DNA from 3 places in the Streptomyces sp. NPDC093984 genome. Region 1 is predicted to be linked to each of the others. Evidence: riboswitches for the same ligand, from Rfam matches in the RefSeq annotation. Region 1 holds a riboswitch; each other region holds the start of a gene.
The links. A riboswitch is a leader RNA that binds a small molecule or an ion and turns the genes downstream of it on or off. The one in region 1 is predicted to bind cyclic di-AMP.
Positions count from the first base shown of each region.

Region 2: linked by a shared signal. The riboswitch ahead of ACIRC0_RS07260 (M23 family metallopeptidase) and the one ahead of ACIRC0_RS30780 (transglycosylase family protein) in region 1 are both predicted to bind cyclic di-AMP.
Region 3: linked by a shared signal. The riboswitch ahead of ACIRC0_RS08385 (transglycosylase SLT domain-containing protein) and the one ahead of ACIRC0_RS30780 (transglycosylase family protein) in region 1 are both predicted to bind cyclic di-AMP.

Region 1 is NZ_JBIWIM010000011.1:37,822-42,779, forward strand. Features, by position in the region: gene eno (phosphopyruvate hydratase) at 1-331, opposite strand, end outside; gene ACIRC0_RS30780 (transglycosylase family protein) at 724-1,419, opposite strand; cyclic di-AMP (ydaO/yuaA leader) riboswitch at 1,424-1,590, opposite strand; gene ACIRC0_RS30785 (transglycosylase family protein) at 1,789-2,775, opposite strand; gene ACIRC0_RS30790 (cytochrome P450) at 2,957-4,258, opposite strand; gene ACIRC0_RS30795 (nucleoside triphosphate pyrophosphohydrolase) at 4,255-4,958, opposite strand, start outside.
Region 2 is NZ_JBIWIM010000001.1:1,611,259-1,616,216, reverse strand. Features, by position in the region: gene ACIRC0_RS07270 (M16 family metallopeptidase) at 239-1,597, shown strand; gene ACIRC0_RS07265 (M16 family metallopeptidase) at 1,594-2,982, shown strand; cyclic di-AMP (ydaO/yuaA leader) riboswitch at 3,206-3,356, shown strand; gene ACIRC0_RS07260 (M23 family metallopeptidase) at 3,369-4,121, shown strand; gene ACIRC0_RS07255 (GntR family transcriptional regulator) at 4,346-4,958, shown strand, end outside.
Region 3 is NZ_JBIWIM010000002.1:128,628-133,585, forward strand. Features, by position in the region: gene ACIRC0_RS08380 (HAD family hydrolase) at 42-854, shown strand; gene ACIRC0_RS08385 (transglycosylase SLT domain-containing protein) at 898-1,413, opposite strand; cyclic di-AMP (ydaO/yuaA leader) riboswitch at 1,418-1,582, opposite strand; gene ACIRC0_RS08390 (polyprenyl synthetase family protein) at 2,474-3,484, shown strand; gene ACIRC0_RS08395 (outer membrane lipoprotein carrier protein LolA) at 3,761-4,958, shown strand, end outside.

The sequences.
Region 1 (4,958 bases):
TGGCGCCGAGGGAGCCCTTGTTGTCGGTGGCGTCCAGGTCCATCATCGCCTGGTCGATCAGGCGCTGCTCGGTGGCGTCGTAGCCGACCAGCTCCGGGCCGATCTGCTCGATGACGGCGAGGACGGCCTTCTCGACACCCTTGCCCTGGTAGCGGTTGGGGTCACCGTCGCGGAGCTCGATGGCCTCGAAGGCGCCGGTGGAGGCGCCGGACGGGACGGCGGCACGACCCGTGCTGCCGTCGTCGAGGCCGACCTCGACCTCGACCGTGGGGTTGCCTCGGGAGTCCAGGATTTCCCGGGCTACGACGACGTCGATGGACGGCACGAGCATCTCCTTCTTGGATGTGACGCTGGAAGTGCGGGGCTGTCTGCCTTGCGGCTGTGCCTTGCGACTAGAGCCTAACCGCCCCGGGCTGTCGGCCGGCCTACCGACCGTCCCGTGGACAAGGTGACGGTACACATTGTTCCTGCCCGGAACAAAGAGCCGGGGAAAGGTGGGGTGAAATCCGCGCGGCCGGGCGGCGAAGCGGCCGGAGGACAAGGGACCGGAGGACAAAGGGGCCGTAGGACAAAGGGGCCGGACAGCAGAAAGCCCCGCTCCGGCGCGTACGGGGGAACACGCACCGGAGCGGGGAGCCCGTGGGGACGGGGGTGGGCCCTCACGTGACCCCCACGGTGGGGGTCACGACTGGGAGGGGCCGCGGTCCGGCTACCGGGTGGCTGTCACTTCAGGTGCAGCTGCTGGCCCGGGTAGATCAGGTCGGCGTCCTGGACGATGTCCTTGTTCAGGTCGAAGAGCTTCTTCCAGCCGCCCTGGACGTGGTGGCTCGCGGCGATCGAGCTGAGGGTGTCGCCCTTGACCACCTTGTACTCGCCGTCGCCCTTCTTGACCTTCTGGCCGGTCGGGGTGGTGACGGTCTTCTTCGGGGCCGGGCGCTGCGCGGAGCGGTTGGCCGCCTGCTGCTCGGTCGAGCGGGTGGTGGTGCTCTTCGGGGTGGTGCTCTTCGCGCCGCTCGAGGAGCCGGTGGCCGCGGAACCGTTGTACGTGGCGCTGGTCAGGCCCTTGCCGCACACCGGCCAGGCGCCCTTGCCCTGGCCCGCGAGGACCTTCTCGGCGACGGCTATCTGCTGGCCCTTGGTGGCCAGGTCGGCGCGGGAGGCGTAGGCGGTGCCGCCGTACGCGGCCCAGGTGGAGTTCGTGAACTGCAGACCACCGTAGAAGCCGTTGCCGGTGTTGATGTGCCAGTTGCCGCCGGACTCGCACTGGGCGACGGCGTCCCACTGGGCGGCGGTGGCCGCGGAGGCGTTCCCGGCCGCGAGGAGCGGGCCTGCGATGGCAGCGCCGGCGACACCGGCGAGCGCGATGGCACGGGTGGCCTTGGACGAGCGGCGGTGCTTACCGTTGCCGGAACACAGCATGGTTCGTTCCCCTCACCGACGCCTGCGAGGTGAGCTGTCGGGTTCGGGCCGGTTGAGTTGCCCGGCCGTGCCCCTTGCGGGACACGGCTTCACCCCGAGCCGCTTCCGGTCAACTCCCGGACGCGGCGCCTACCTTGGGTCCCCCGCTCCTGCCTACGGCGCTTGACGCGACGACTGTTCCCGTACGGCCGCTGGCAGGATTCGGCGTTGCGACCGCAGGGGCTCGCTGTGGCGAGCGATCACGACCGTAAGCAGTCGATCGCCGGAATTTCAAAGACGATCAGGGCTTATGAGACCCATATCTCACTTTCACCAAACAGGACATTCAGCGCGAAGTGGGTCGCGAACTTCCGCCATACAAGGGGCAGTTCAGGACGACCCGCCGGTCGGGTCGGCGTCGAGGGCAAGGCTCTGACCGGGGAGGATGAGGTTCGGATCGGCACCGACCGTCTGCTTGTTCGCCTCGTACAGCGACGTCCATCCGCCGCTGACGTCAAGGGAGTCGGCGATGGACGACAGATTGTCCCCGGGGCGGACGGTGTACGAGCCGTCGACGGCGTCGCGCGCGTCCGCGGTGCCGCGTGAGGCGTGCCGGCCGGACGCGTCCGACGTACGGCCGCCCGCGGCACTCTCCTCGGCGCTGTCGCCGCGATGACGGCCGGCACCCGAGGCCTCGGCCGAACTCGCCCCCGAGGAGGCATCGTTCTGTGCCGACTTGTCCGACTCATCGTCCTTCGTCGTGGCCGTCGGCGCGCTACCGGACTCCTGTGCGCTCTTGGCGGTGTCGGCGGTCGACCCCCCGGACGAGGGCGAGGGTGAGGAGGGCAAAGCGGATGAAGAGGATGAAGAAGGCGACGAAGTGGTCGACGCGGACGATCCGGGCGAGTCAGACAGGCCGGAGTCGAGGCCGGAATCGGAGGACGATCCGCCGTGGGACGACGAGTCCCCGGCGACACCCGTGTCGACGTCGGCGGAGCCGGAGTCCTTGCTCAGGCCGTTCAGCAGGCCGCAGGTGCCCCAGACCCCGACGCCCCGGGCCGCCAGGACCTTCTCGGCGACCGCGATCTGCTGCGAGCGGCTCGCCTGGTCGGGGGTCGGCGCGTAGTCGAGACCGCCGTACTTGTCCCAGTCGTCCTGCGTCAACTGCAGCCCGCCGTAGTGGCCGTTGCCGGTGTCCGCGCTCCATGAGCCGCCGCTGACGCACTCCGCGACCTGGTCCCAGGTGGTGCCGGTGGCCGCGCTCGCGCCGGTGGCGCCGAGCAGCGGGATCGCGATCGCTGATCCGGTCACCCCTGCCGCGACGAGGAGAGCCGGAGCCTGACGGGGGCGACGGTGACGACCGTTCCCGGAGAGCATGCGGTTGCCTTTCACACGACAGCATCGACCGACGCGACGGCCGTGGCGTGCGGACCGCCGCGTTGCTGCGTGAACGTATCGGCACTAGATCGCTTGTCACAAGTTAATGCAGCGCAGATCACGTGAAGATCACAGAGGTGAGATCCTGTCATCTTCTTGTGACCGTCGGAGTGTTCGCATGTCATGTCCGGATGTCGGCGGGAGCTTCGTGACCTTTCTCCGGTACCGGTGTGAACGCCACGGGCAGCGTGCGCAGGCCCCGCATGATGAGTCCGCCGCGCCGGCGCAACGCGGACGGGTCGACCGCGAGCCGCAGGTCCGGCAGGCGCGTCAGGAGCGTGGCGAGCGCCGTCTGTCCCTCCAGGCGGGCCAGGGGCGCGCCCAGGCAGTAGTGGATGCCGTGCCCGTACCCGAGGTGCTGGTTGTCGCGGCGGGAGAGGTCGAGGACGTCCGGGTCGGCGAACCGCGACGGGTCCCGGTCCGCGGCGGCCAGGACCACCAGGACGGGGTCGCCGGGGGCGATGTCCTGCCCGCCGATGGTGAGCGGCCTTGTGGCGAACCGCCAGGTGGCCAGCTCCACCGGGCCGTCGTAGCGCAGCAGCTCCTCGACGCCCGTCTCCAGCAGGTCGCGTTCCCCGGCGGCGAGCGACCGCTGCAGACGGGCCCGCTGCCCGGGGTGCCCGAGGAGCGCGAACGTGCCGTTCCCGATGAGGTTGACGGTGGTCTCGAACCCGGCGAAGAGCAGGATGAAGGCCATCGCGGCGGCCTCGTTCTCGGTGAGGTGCTCGCCGTGGTCGGAGGCGCGGATCAGCCCGGAGATGAGGTCCTCGCCGGGGCCGGGCTCGGCGGGCAGCGCCAGGCGCTTGCGGTGGATGAGGTCGGCGAGGTAGCCGCGCATCTTCTTCACGGACCGTGCGACGCCGCCCCTCGGTCCTCCCCCGTGGCGGATCATCATCCCGGCCCAGTCCCGGAAGTCGTCCTGGTCCTCGCGCGGGACGCCGAGCATGTCGCAGATGGCGTAGATGGGGAGCGGGAAGGCGAACTCGTGGATGAGGTCGGCCTCTCCCCTGCCCGCGAACCGGTCGATGAGCTGGTCGGTGAGTTCCTGGACCCGCGGCGCGAACTCCGCGACACGCCGGGGCGTGAAGGCCTTGGAGACGAGCCGGCGCAGCCGGGTGTGGTCCGGCGGGTCGATGTTGAGCAGATGGGTCATCAGCTCGGCCTTGCGCTCGCCGGGGATGCCGGTCTTGCCCTTGGCGTGCGCGGGCTCGTCGTGATGCGCCGGGTTCTTGCTCAGCCGCGGGTCGGCGAGGGCCTGCTTGGCGTCCGCGTACCGGGTGACCAGCCAGGCCTCCACACCGCTCGGCAGCCTCGTCCGGTGCACGGGGGCGTGCTCCCGCAGCCAGGCGTAGGCGGGGTACGGGTCGGCGGCGAACTCCCAGGTGAACAGTTCGGGGGCCGGGGAGGCGGACTGGCCGTTCACTTCTTCGAGCCCCCGCTCTCCACCTCCCGGATCGCGTCCCGGTACGCGCGTGCCGCCGCGCGCAGGGCCGCCTCCGGGTCCACGCCCTCCGCCTCCGCGCGCGCGGCCAGCGCCAGCAGCTCGTAGCCGATGCCGTCGCCCTGCGGGAGCGGGACCTGAAGGCCCGCCGTGCGGACGCGGGAGTGCAGCTTCGCGGCGAGGGCGAGGCCCGGCTGGCCGAGCGGGATGCCCTCCGTCACCGACGTGCGCCGCTTCTCGACCGCCTTGGTCCGCAGCCAGTGCTCCTTGACCTCCTCCGGCGTCGTCGCGCTCTCGTCCCCGAACACGTGCGGGTGGCGGTGGATCAGCTTGGTGACGATGCCGCCCGCCACGTCGTCGATGGAGAAGGGCGCCTCCGGGTGCTCCTCGGCTATCCGGGCGTGGAAGACGACCTGGAGCAGGACGTCGCCCAGCTCCTCCCGCAGCTCCTCGCGGTCGCCCGCCTCGATGGCCTCGACCAGTTCGTACGCCTCCTCGATGCCGTACTTGGCCAGGCCCAGGTGGGTCTGCCGGGACGACCAGGGGCACTCGGCGCGGATGCGGTCCATGACCTGCACCAGGTCCAGGAGACGGGCGCCCGGGAGGTCGTACGACGCGGGCAGCAGCTCCAGCTCCGGCATCTGGACGCGGCCCGATCCGGCGAGGCGCGCCAGGCCGTCCG
Region 2 (4,958 bases), on a different contig from region 1:
CCGACAACGGGGACCGGGGCCCTTCCGAGGGGCCGTGAAACCGGCCCGACGGCGATCACGACCGTCCCGGCCGCCCGACGCGTCAACGGCGAGCGTCCCCCACCCCCCGTAATCATGGTCTCGCTCTCGGCGTACGCCGCCCGGGAACTTCGCCACCGGTCGGCACGCTTGCATACAGTGACAGGACCGGCAGGAAACCGCGGTTTCCGCGACAGCTTCCGCGATCGAAGGGACGTACATGCCCATGGGTCACACGGCCACAGCCGAGGCAGGCTCCGGGGGCCTGACAGCGACCGAGCACCGCCTGGCCAACGGCCTGCGCGTGGTGCTCTCCGAGGACCATCTGACCCCGGTCGCGGCGGTGTGCCTCTGGTACGACGTCGGCTCCCGGCACGAGGTTCAGGGGCGCACGGGTCTCGCCCACCTCTTCGAGCACCTGATGTTCCAGGGCTCCGCCCAGGTCAAGGGCAACGGCCACTTCGAGCTGGTGCAGGGAGCGGGCGGCTCGCTCAACGGCACCACCAGCTTCGAGCGCACCAACTACTTCGAGACCATGCCCGCCCACCAGCTGGAGCTCGCCCTCTGGCTGGAGGCCGACCGCATGGGCTCCCTGCTCGCCGCGCTCGACGACGAGTCCATGGAGAACCAGCGGGACGTCGTGAAGAACGAGCGCCGCCAGCGCTACGACAACGTCCCCTACGGCACCGCCTTCGAGAGGCTGACCGCGCTCGCCTACCCCGAGGGCCACCCCTACCACCACACGCCGATCGGGTCGATGGCCGACCTGGACGCGGCCACCCTGGAGGACGCGCGCGCGTTCTTCCGCACCTACTACGCGCCGAACAACGCGGTGCTGTCCGTCGTCGGCGACATCGACCCCCAGCAGACCCTCGCCTGGGTCGAGAAGTACTTCGGGTCCATCCCGTCCCACGACGGCAAGCCCCAGCCGCGCGACGGCTCGCTGCCCGAGATCATCGGCGAGCAGCTGCGGGAGGTCGTCGAGGAGGAGGTTCCGGCGCGCGCCCTGATGGCCGCCTACCGGCTGCCGCACGACGGCACGCGCGCGTGCGACGCGGCCGACCTGGCGCTCACGATCCTCGGCGGCGGCGAGTCCTCCCGCCTGTACAACCGGCTCGTGCGCCGTGACCGCACCGCCGTCGCCGCCGGGTTCGGCCTGCTGCGGCTCGCCGGGGCGCCCTCGCTGGGGTGGCTGGACGTGAAGACCTCCGGCGACGTCGAGGTGCCCGTCATCGAGACCGCCATCGACGAGGAACTCGCCCGGTTCGCCGAGCGGGGCCCGACGGCCGAGGAAATGGAGCGCGCCCAGGCCCAGTTGGAGCGCGAGTGGCTGGACCGGCTCGGCACGGTCGCGGGCCGCGCCGACGAACTGTGCCGGTACGCCGTGCTGTTCGGCGACCCCCAGCTCGCCCTGACCGCCGTGAAGCGCGTGCTCGAGGTCACCGCCGAGGAGGTGCAGGAGATCGCCAAGGCCCGCCTGCGCCCCGACAACCGCGCGGTGCTCGTGTACGAGCCGGTCGCGGCCGAGGCCCCGGAAGCTGCCGAGACCACCGACGAGACCGAGGAGTCGGCGAAGTGAGCGAGCTCGCGACCATGGAGTTCCACCCGCAGCCCCAGCCCGGCGAGGCCCGGCCCTGGGCGTTCCCGGCGCCCGAGCGCGGCACGCTCGACAACGGCCTGACCGTGCTGCGCTGCCACCGCCCCGGTCAGCAGGTCGTCGCCGTCGAGGTGCTCCTCGACGCGCCCCTGGACGCCGAGCCGGCCGGCCTCGACGGCGTCGCCACGATCATGGCGCGCGCCTTCTCCGAGGGCACGGACAAGCACTCCGCCGAGGAGTTCGCCGCCGAGCTGGAGCGCTGCGGCGCCACCCTCGACTCGCACGCCGACCACCCCGGCGTCCGCCTCTCCCTGGAGGTGCCGGTCTCCCGCCTCCCCAAGGCGCTCGGACTGCTCGCCGACGCCCTGAGGTCGCCGGCCTTCGCGGACAGCGAGGTGGAGCGCCTGGTGCGCAACCGCCTCGACGAGATCCCGCACGAGATGGCCAACCCGGCCCGCCGCGCCGCCAAGGAGCTCTCCAAGGAGCTGTTCCCGGCGTCCTCGCGCATGTCGCGCCCGCGTCAGGGCACCGAGGAGACGGTCGCGAACATCGACGCCGCGGCCGTCCGTGCCTTCTACGAGCGGTATGTGCGCCCCGCGACGTCCACCGCGGTCGTGGTCGGCGACCTCACCGGGATCGATCTGGACGAGCTCCTCGGCGACACCCTCGGCGCCTGGACGGGGGAGCCCTCCAAGCCGCGTCCGGTGCCCCCGGTGACCGCCGACGACACCGGCCGCGTGATCATCGTGGACCGTCCCGGCGCCGTCCAGACACAGCTGCTCATCGGCCGTGTCGGGCCCGACCGCCACGACCGCGTGTGGCCCGCCCAGGTGCTCGGCACGTACTGCCTCGGCGGCACCCTCACCTCCCGCCTGGACCGCGTCCTGCGCGAGGAGAAGGGCTACACCTACGGGGTGCGGGCCTTCGGGCAGGTGCTGCGCTCCGCGCCCGACGGCACGGGCGCCGCGATGCTCGCCATCAGCGGCTCCGTCGACACGCCGAACACCGGCCCGGCGCTCGACGACCTGTGGAAGGTGCTGCGCACCCTCGCCGCCGAGGGCCTGACGGACGCCGAGCGCGACGTCGCCGTACAAAACCTGGTGGGGGTGGCACCGCTGAAGTTCGAGACGGCGGCGGCCGTCGCGAGCACGCTCGCCGACCAGGTCGAGCAGCACCTGCCGGACGACTACCAGTCGACGCTGTATCAGCAGCTGGCCGCCACGGGCACGGTGGAGGCCACCGCGGCCGTGGTGAACGCCTTCCCGGTGGATCGCCTCGTCACCGTGCTGGTGGGCGACGCCGCGCAGATCAAGGAGCCCGTAGAGGCGCTCGGCATCGGCGAAGTGAGCGTCGTCGCCGCCGAGTAGAGCGCACCGCACGCGCGCGTGCGCCGCGCCCGTCCCGGGGCCCTGGTGACTTTCCGTTCACCAGGGCCCCGCCCATTGGCGGGTTTGTCCGTATTGCCACAGAGGTTGCCTCTCTGCCCTGTGGGATGCGCTACAAACCCCGTCCTGCGTTTGCTGATTGAAAGACGGTCCGCTTAGCGTCATTCGGGCTGTCCGTCAGGCAGTGCGCCGCACCCGCGGCACCGGACAGTCATCGCCGAGTCCCCGTACGGCGCGAGCCAGGGGAGCCGGGGACCCAAAACCACAGTCCCTGGGGTGAATCGGGCGCGAGCCCGTAGGAGACCTTCCTGCTCCGAACCCGTCAGCTAACCCGGTAGGCGAGAGGGAAGGAAAGGACCAGCCACTTCATGGCGTTCACCTGCGCCACCGGGAAGCACCGTCGCCCGAGCCGTGTGAAGCGTACGACTGCGAACGCCGTCGGCGTGGCAGCGCTCACCACCACCGGTGTCATCGGCACCCTGGCCGCCCCGGCCCACGCCGCCGGCGCCCCCGTCGAGCAGACCGGGCTGCTCCAGGCCCTCACCCTCGGTGACTCGGTCGCGGAGAAGATCGGCGCACAGGCCGCCGCCCAGAAGCAGGCCGCCGAACAGAAGCGGGCCGAGGAGGCCGCGCGCAGGAAGGCCGCCGAGAAGGCCCGCCAGGAGCGCGAGGCCAAGGAGCGGGCCGCACGCGAGGCCGAGCGCAGGCGTCTCAACGCGTTCGTGCCGCCGATCTCCAACTCCTTCGTCTCCACCGGTTACAAGACCGGCGGCTCCCTGTGGTCCTCCGGCTCCCACACCGGCATCGACTTCCACGCCGCCACGGGCACGCCCGTGCACGCCGTCGGCGCCGGTACCGTCGTCCAGACCGGCTGGGGCGGCGCGTACGGCAACCAGATCGTCATCAGGATGAACGACGGCACCTACACCCAGTACGGCCACCTGTCGTCCATAGGCGTCTTCGTGGGTCAGCACGTCACCCCCGGCCAGCAGATAGCCCTCGCCGGGTCCACCGGCAACACCACCGGGCCGCACCTGCACTTCGAGGCCCGGACCACTCCCGAGTACGGCTCGGACATCGACCCCGTCGCCTACCTGCGCTCGCACGGCGTGAACGTCTGACGGCCGCGCCCGCGACAGTAGCGCCCGCACCCGACGGCCCCGGCTGATCAGCCGGGGCCGTCGTCGGCTTCAGCCGGGGCCGTCGTCGGCTTTCGAACGGCTGTGTGTCCAAAAAAAATCCCTGGATTCCGGCCCGCCGTCGGAAATTCCGGCCCACTGCAATAGAGTCGGTTGAACACGCGTCAATCGCGTACGTTTCGCGGGGATTAAGGCGGAGGTCGGTCATGCGTATTCCGGCGCACTCGGTCTGCACGGCGATCCGTGATGACATCGTCGCGGGTGTCTACGAGCGCGGCAGCCGACTCACCGAGGAACTCCTCGCACGCCGCTACGGCGTCTCCCGCGTCCCCGTGCGCGAGGCGCTGCGCACCCTGGAGGCCGAGGGCTTCGTCGTCACCCGCCGGCACGCGGGCGCGTGCGTGGCGGAACCCACCGAGCAGGAGGCCGCCGACCTGCTGGAGATGCGGATGCTGCTGGAGCCGCTCGGGGCCGCGCGGGCCGCGCAGCGGCGTACCGAGGCCCATCTCAAGGTGCTGCGCGGCCTGGTCAGACTGGGCCAGGAGCGGGCCAGGAGGGGCAACAGCGAGGATCTGCGCTCCCTGGGCGGCTGGTTCCACGAGACGCTGGCGCAGGCCTGCGGGAGCCCGGCGCTGACCTCGACGCTCGCCCAGCTGCGGCACAAGATCACATGGATGTACGCGGTCGACGCGCCGGCCGACCCCGTGGAGTCCTGGGCCGAGCACGGCGGCATCGTTGACGCCGTCGCGCGCGGGGACGGCGAGCGGGCGCGGGCGATCACGGCGCTGCACACGGAGCGCTCCACGGCCGCGCACCGGC
Region 3 (4,958 bases), on a different contig from region 1:
CGCGGTGAATGGCGGGGGTGTTCCATCCGTATTCTCTGATCATGGCCGCACCCCTCGCATATTCACTCATCGCCACTGACCTGGACGGGACGCTGCTGCGCGGTGACGACACGCTCTCCGACCGGTCCAGGGACGCGCTGGCGCGGGCCGCCGCGGCCGGCGTGCAGCACCTCGTGGTGACGGGGCGTCCGGCCCCCAGGGTGCGGCCGCTGCTCGACGACCTGGGCGGCAGGGGGCTCGCGGTGTGCGGACAGGGCGCGCAGGTGTACGACGCCGGCGCGGACCGGCTGCTGTTCTCCGTCACCCTGGACCGGGAGTTGGCCGAGACCGCGCTCGGCAAGATCGAGGCCGAGGTGGGGCAGGTGTACGCGGCCGTCGACCAGGACGGCGTGGACGGGCTCACGCTCATCGAACCCGGCTACCGGATGCCGCACCCCACGCTGCCCGCGGTGCGGGTCCAGCGGCGCGACGACCTGTGGTGCGCGCCCATCAGCAAGGTGCTGCTGCGCCATCACACCCTGACCGACGACGAGTTGGCGACGGCGGCGCGCAGCGCGGTCGGTTCGCTGGCGACGGTCACCATGTCCGGGCCCGGCACGGTCGAACTCCAGCCGTGCGGCATCACCAAGGCGACGGGGCTCGCGCTCGCCGCCGAGTATCTGGGCCTCGGGCCGTCCCGGACCATCGCGTTCGGTGACATGCCGAACGACATCCCGATGTTCGACTGGGCCGCGCACGGCGTCGCCATGGCGAACGCACACCCCGAACTCAAGGCGGTCGCCGACGAGATCACGAAATCGAACGAGGACGACGGCATCGCCGTCGTCCTCGAACGACTCTTCAGGGGCCGCTAGACCTCGGCTTCAGCCTCAGCCCCGGTACGCGCGGCGCACAGCGTCAGTACGCGCCGTGGACGTTGTCGATGGAGCCGTACCGGTGGGCGGCGTAGTTGCACGCGGCCGTGATGTTCGCCACCGGGTCGTAGATGTTCCAGGACGTGCCCGGCACGTGGTACGCGCGGAAGGTCGGGTCGATGACCTGGAGGAGGCCCTTGGACGGGATGCCCATCCGGGCGTTGGAGTCCCAGAGGTTGATGGCGGACGGGTTGCCCGACGACTCGCGCATCACGTTGCGGTAGATGCCGTAGTAGGAGCCGGGGATCCTGTGCTGCCGCATGACGACCAGCGACTGACGGATCCAGCTGTCGAGGTTTCCGGCGCGCGTCGTCACGGTCTTGGCGGCGGCGGTCGTGGTCGTCGCGGAGGTGGGGGTCGCGGCGGAAGCGCTGGTCGCTCCCAGGACCGGAAGGGCCAGAACGGCGGCACCCGTCCCCGCGACAGCGAGGGCACGGGTGAGGCGCGCGGCCTTGGAGCGGCGGTCCCGACGGCGTGCGGGCAGGGCGAAAGCGGGCATGTCGTAGTCCTCTCCGGCGCCTGCGAGGTGAGCTGTCGGGTTCGGGCTGGGAGGTGCCCGGCCGTGTCCTCGGTGTCGAGGCATCGGCTTCACCCCAAGCCGTTCCGGCGCTGTGTCCGGTCCGGCGACTTACCTGGGTCCCCCGCTCCTGCCGTGGTGGTCAATGGATCGCGGGCGGCGGCAGGATTCGGCGTTCCGCTCGGATCGATTGGGAAGGTATGCGAGAGCACATGTCGGGAACAAGCCTGGAAGTCACACTGCGAGGTAAATGACCATGAAATGCGGGAATAAGGGATGTGATCCATTTTGTTGAACAGAGTTCAACTTGGCATAAGCAAAGGGGAAGTTGAGATTCCGCATGCTCCGCACCGCCTTCCGGCGGCGTGAGCTAACTCACTCGCGCTTTCCTTGATCGCCACCCGTAATTCAGGGCCCTGGGGCGGCAATTCGGACAAAAGGTTCGGCGTCCGTCTTCGATGGCGGTATTTATGGGGGCGAATTGCGGCAATTCGGACATCGTTCGGGTCTACGGGAACTCTCCATCTCCGGATCCGAAGGCGTGACCGACGTCACTCGTCATGCCATCTCGTCACGCCCTGCGGATCTGTACGCGCGCGTGCCTCGGGTTCCGCGCGCCCCCGTCAGGACCGGGTGTGCGCCCGGCCGGGTGATGGTGCCGGGCGGGGCGGCCGGGGGCCGCGTGACCCTGCGGAGGCCTTGGGGGTGCCGGGCTGCTCCGGAGGCGGGATGCGAGGGGGCGTTTCAGGGGACCGGTGCGCGTCGCCGGCCACCGGGAGGGGCAGCTTTCCGCTATGTCGCTCCAAACCCGCTCGTATCACCTGATCAAGAACATGCCTCTCGTGATCCGATACGGCCCGGCCTGGAACAGCGGGCACTCGTGGTGATCGAAACCCGACCGGATACGCTGACTTGAGTGATGGCGGCGACAGATCGACAAACTCGGTGAGCCGAGTCGTCCAGGCGACGCCATCGATCAAGTGACCGACCTCGATACCGACCGTGTGATCGTCAGCAGACGTCAGCAGACAGGAGACCTCACGTGACCGTCGTCGGGCCGTTCGGGCTGAGCGTGCGGGACCAGGCTCTGGAAGCCGATGTCCAGGCCGGATTGGCCGCTGTCGAGGAAGGGCTGCTCGACGCCACGAAGAGCGAGGTGCCCTTCATCACCGAGGCCGCGCAGCATCTCGTACGCGCGGGCGGGAAGCGGTTCCGGCCGCTGCTCGTCATGCTCGCGGCGCAGTTCGGTGACCCGTACGCGCCGGGGGTCGTCCCCTCGGCCGTGGTCGTGGAGCTCACCCACCTCGCCACGCTGTACCACGACGACGTGATGGACGAGGCCGATGTGCGGCGCGGGGTGGCCAGCGCGAACAGCCGCTGGGGCAACTCGGTGGCGGTCCTCACCGGCGACTTCCTGTTCGCCCGCGCGTCCCACATCCTGGCCGACCTCGGCCCGGAGGCGGTCCGCATCCAGGCGGAGGCGTTCGAGCGGCTCGTCACCGGCCAGATCCTGGAGACGGCGGGCCCGCGGGACGGCCGTGACCCGGTGGAGCACTACCTCGACGTCCTCGCCGGCAAGACGGGCTCCCTGGTGGCGGTGGCGTGCCGCTTCGGCGCGATGATGTCGGGCGCCGACGAGACGGTCGTGGACGTGCTGACGCAGTACGGCGAGCGTCTCGGCGTGGCGTTCCAGCTGGCCGACGACGTCCTGGACATCGCCTCCGACTCCCACGAGTCCGGCAAGACACCGGGGACGGACCTGCGCGAGGGCATCGCGACCCTCCCGGTCCTGCGCCTGCGCGAGCGGGCCCAGCGGCACGGGCTGCCGGAGGACGTCGCCCTGTGCGAGCTGCTGGAATCCGACCTCACGGACGACGCCCGCCACGCCGACGCCCTCGCCCGCCTCCGGGTCCACCCGGCCCTCGAGCAGGCCCGACGCGACGCGGTCCGCTACGCGGAGGACGCCCGTTCGGCTCTGGCCCCGCTGCCGGACTGCGGCGCGAAGGCGGCCCTGACGGACATGTGCGACGCGGTGGTGCACCGGGCGGGGTGACGCGCCAGGCGTCCCCCTGAGCCCCGCGCCCGGCGTGTGCCACGTCACACGTCCTTCGGCGCGCCCTGCCGACCCCTACGGGTGGGGCGCCGTGTCCCGCCCGTCATGTCATACCCCAGAAGTACGCGGAGTTGGCCCCGCGGTCTGACGCTTCCCTCCCGGTGATTTGGTCATATGGAGAGGACCACCTCACAGGAGTCCGGGGGAGAATGGCGGCGCAGGGGTGGACGAGTGCACGGACAGCAGGCCGCCGCCGACTACGGAGGTAAGGCACACATGGCACCGTACGAATCCGACGACAGCACACCCGCCGGGGAGGTCGAGGACGTACGCGACGGGCGGCGCAGGGCCGCGCGGTACGTCGTCCCGGTCACGGTCGTGGGCGTGGCGGCGGCGACGATCGGGCTCGTCCCGGCGTTCGCCGGTTCCGGGGATCCCGACCTGCCGAAGATCAGCGCGCAGCAGCTCATCGAGAAGATCGCCAAGTCGGACGTCCAGCAGATGTCCGGCACGGTGACGATCAGCACGGACCTGGGCCTGCCCAACCTGGGCGGCCTCGAGGACAGCCTGGCCTCGGGCGCGCTCTCCCAGGGGGGCGGGCAGGGCAAGGGCGACTCGGCCGCCGACCCTAGCTCCAAGCTGCTGGAGCTGGCCTCCGGCACCCACACCGTGCGGGTCGCCGCCGACGGCCAGGACAAGCAGAAGCTCTCGCTGATCGAGAAGGCCGCCGAGTACAGCGTCATCCGCAACGGCGACCAGGTGTGGGCGTACGACAGCGCATCCAACCAGGCGTACCACGCGACCGGCGCGGGCGAGCACAAGAGCGGCGAGGCAGCGCCGAAGGACGTGCCCGCCACGCCCAGGGACTTCGCCGATCATGCACTGAAGGCGGCCGACAAGACGACCTCCGTGACGGTAGACGGCACAGCCCAGGTCGCGGGCCGGGACGCCTACAAGCTGCTCGTCCGGCCGAAGCAGTCGGGCACGACGGTCGGCGCGATCAGCATCGCGGTGGACGCGAAGACCGGGCTGCCGCTGAAGTTCACGCTGACCCCGGCGAAGGGCGGCGCGGCGGTGCTGGACGTGGGCTTCACCCAGGTCTCCTTCGCCAAGCCGGCCGCGTCGACGTTCGACTTCACGCCGCCCAGGGGCACGAAGGTCACCCAGGGTGACGACCTGAAGGCCGGGAAGGCGGGCGAGGCCGGAGAGGCCGGGAAGGCAGGCGAGGTCGGGAAGGCCGGGCGCGAGGCACAGCGTGAGGACACGGGCACAACGCCCTGGGGCGGCGCGTCGAAGACCCTCGGCGAGGGCTGGAACGCCATCTACGTGTTCGACACCGGCAGCAAGGGCGGGGTGCCGTCCGGATCGCCGTCCGAGGACGGCGCGGCCTCCGGCTTCCTGAACTCGCTCGGCGACCACGTCACCGGCAAGTTCGGCTCGGGCACGGTCTTCTCCACCCGCCTGGTCAACGCCC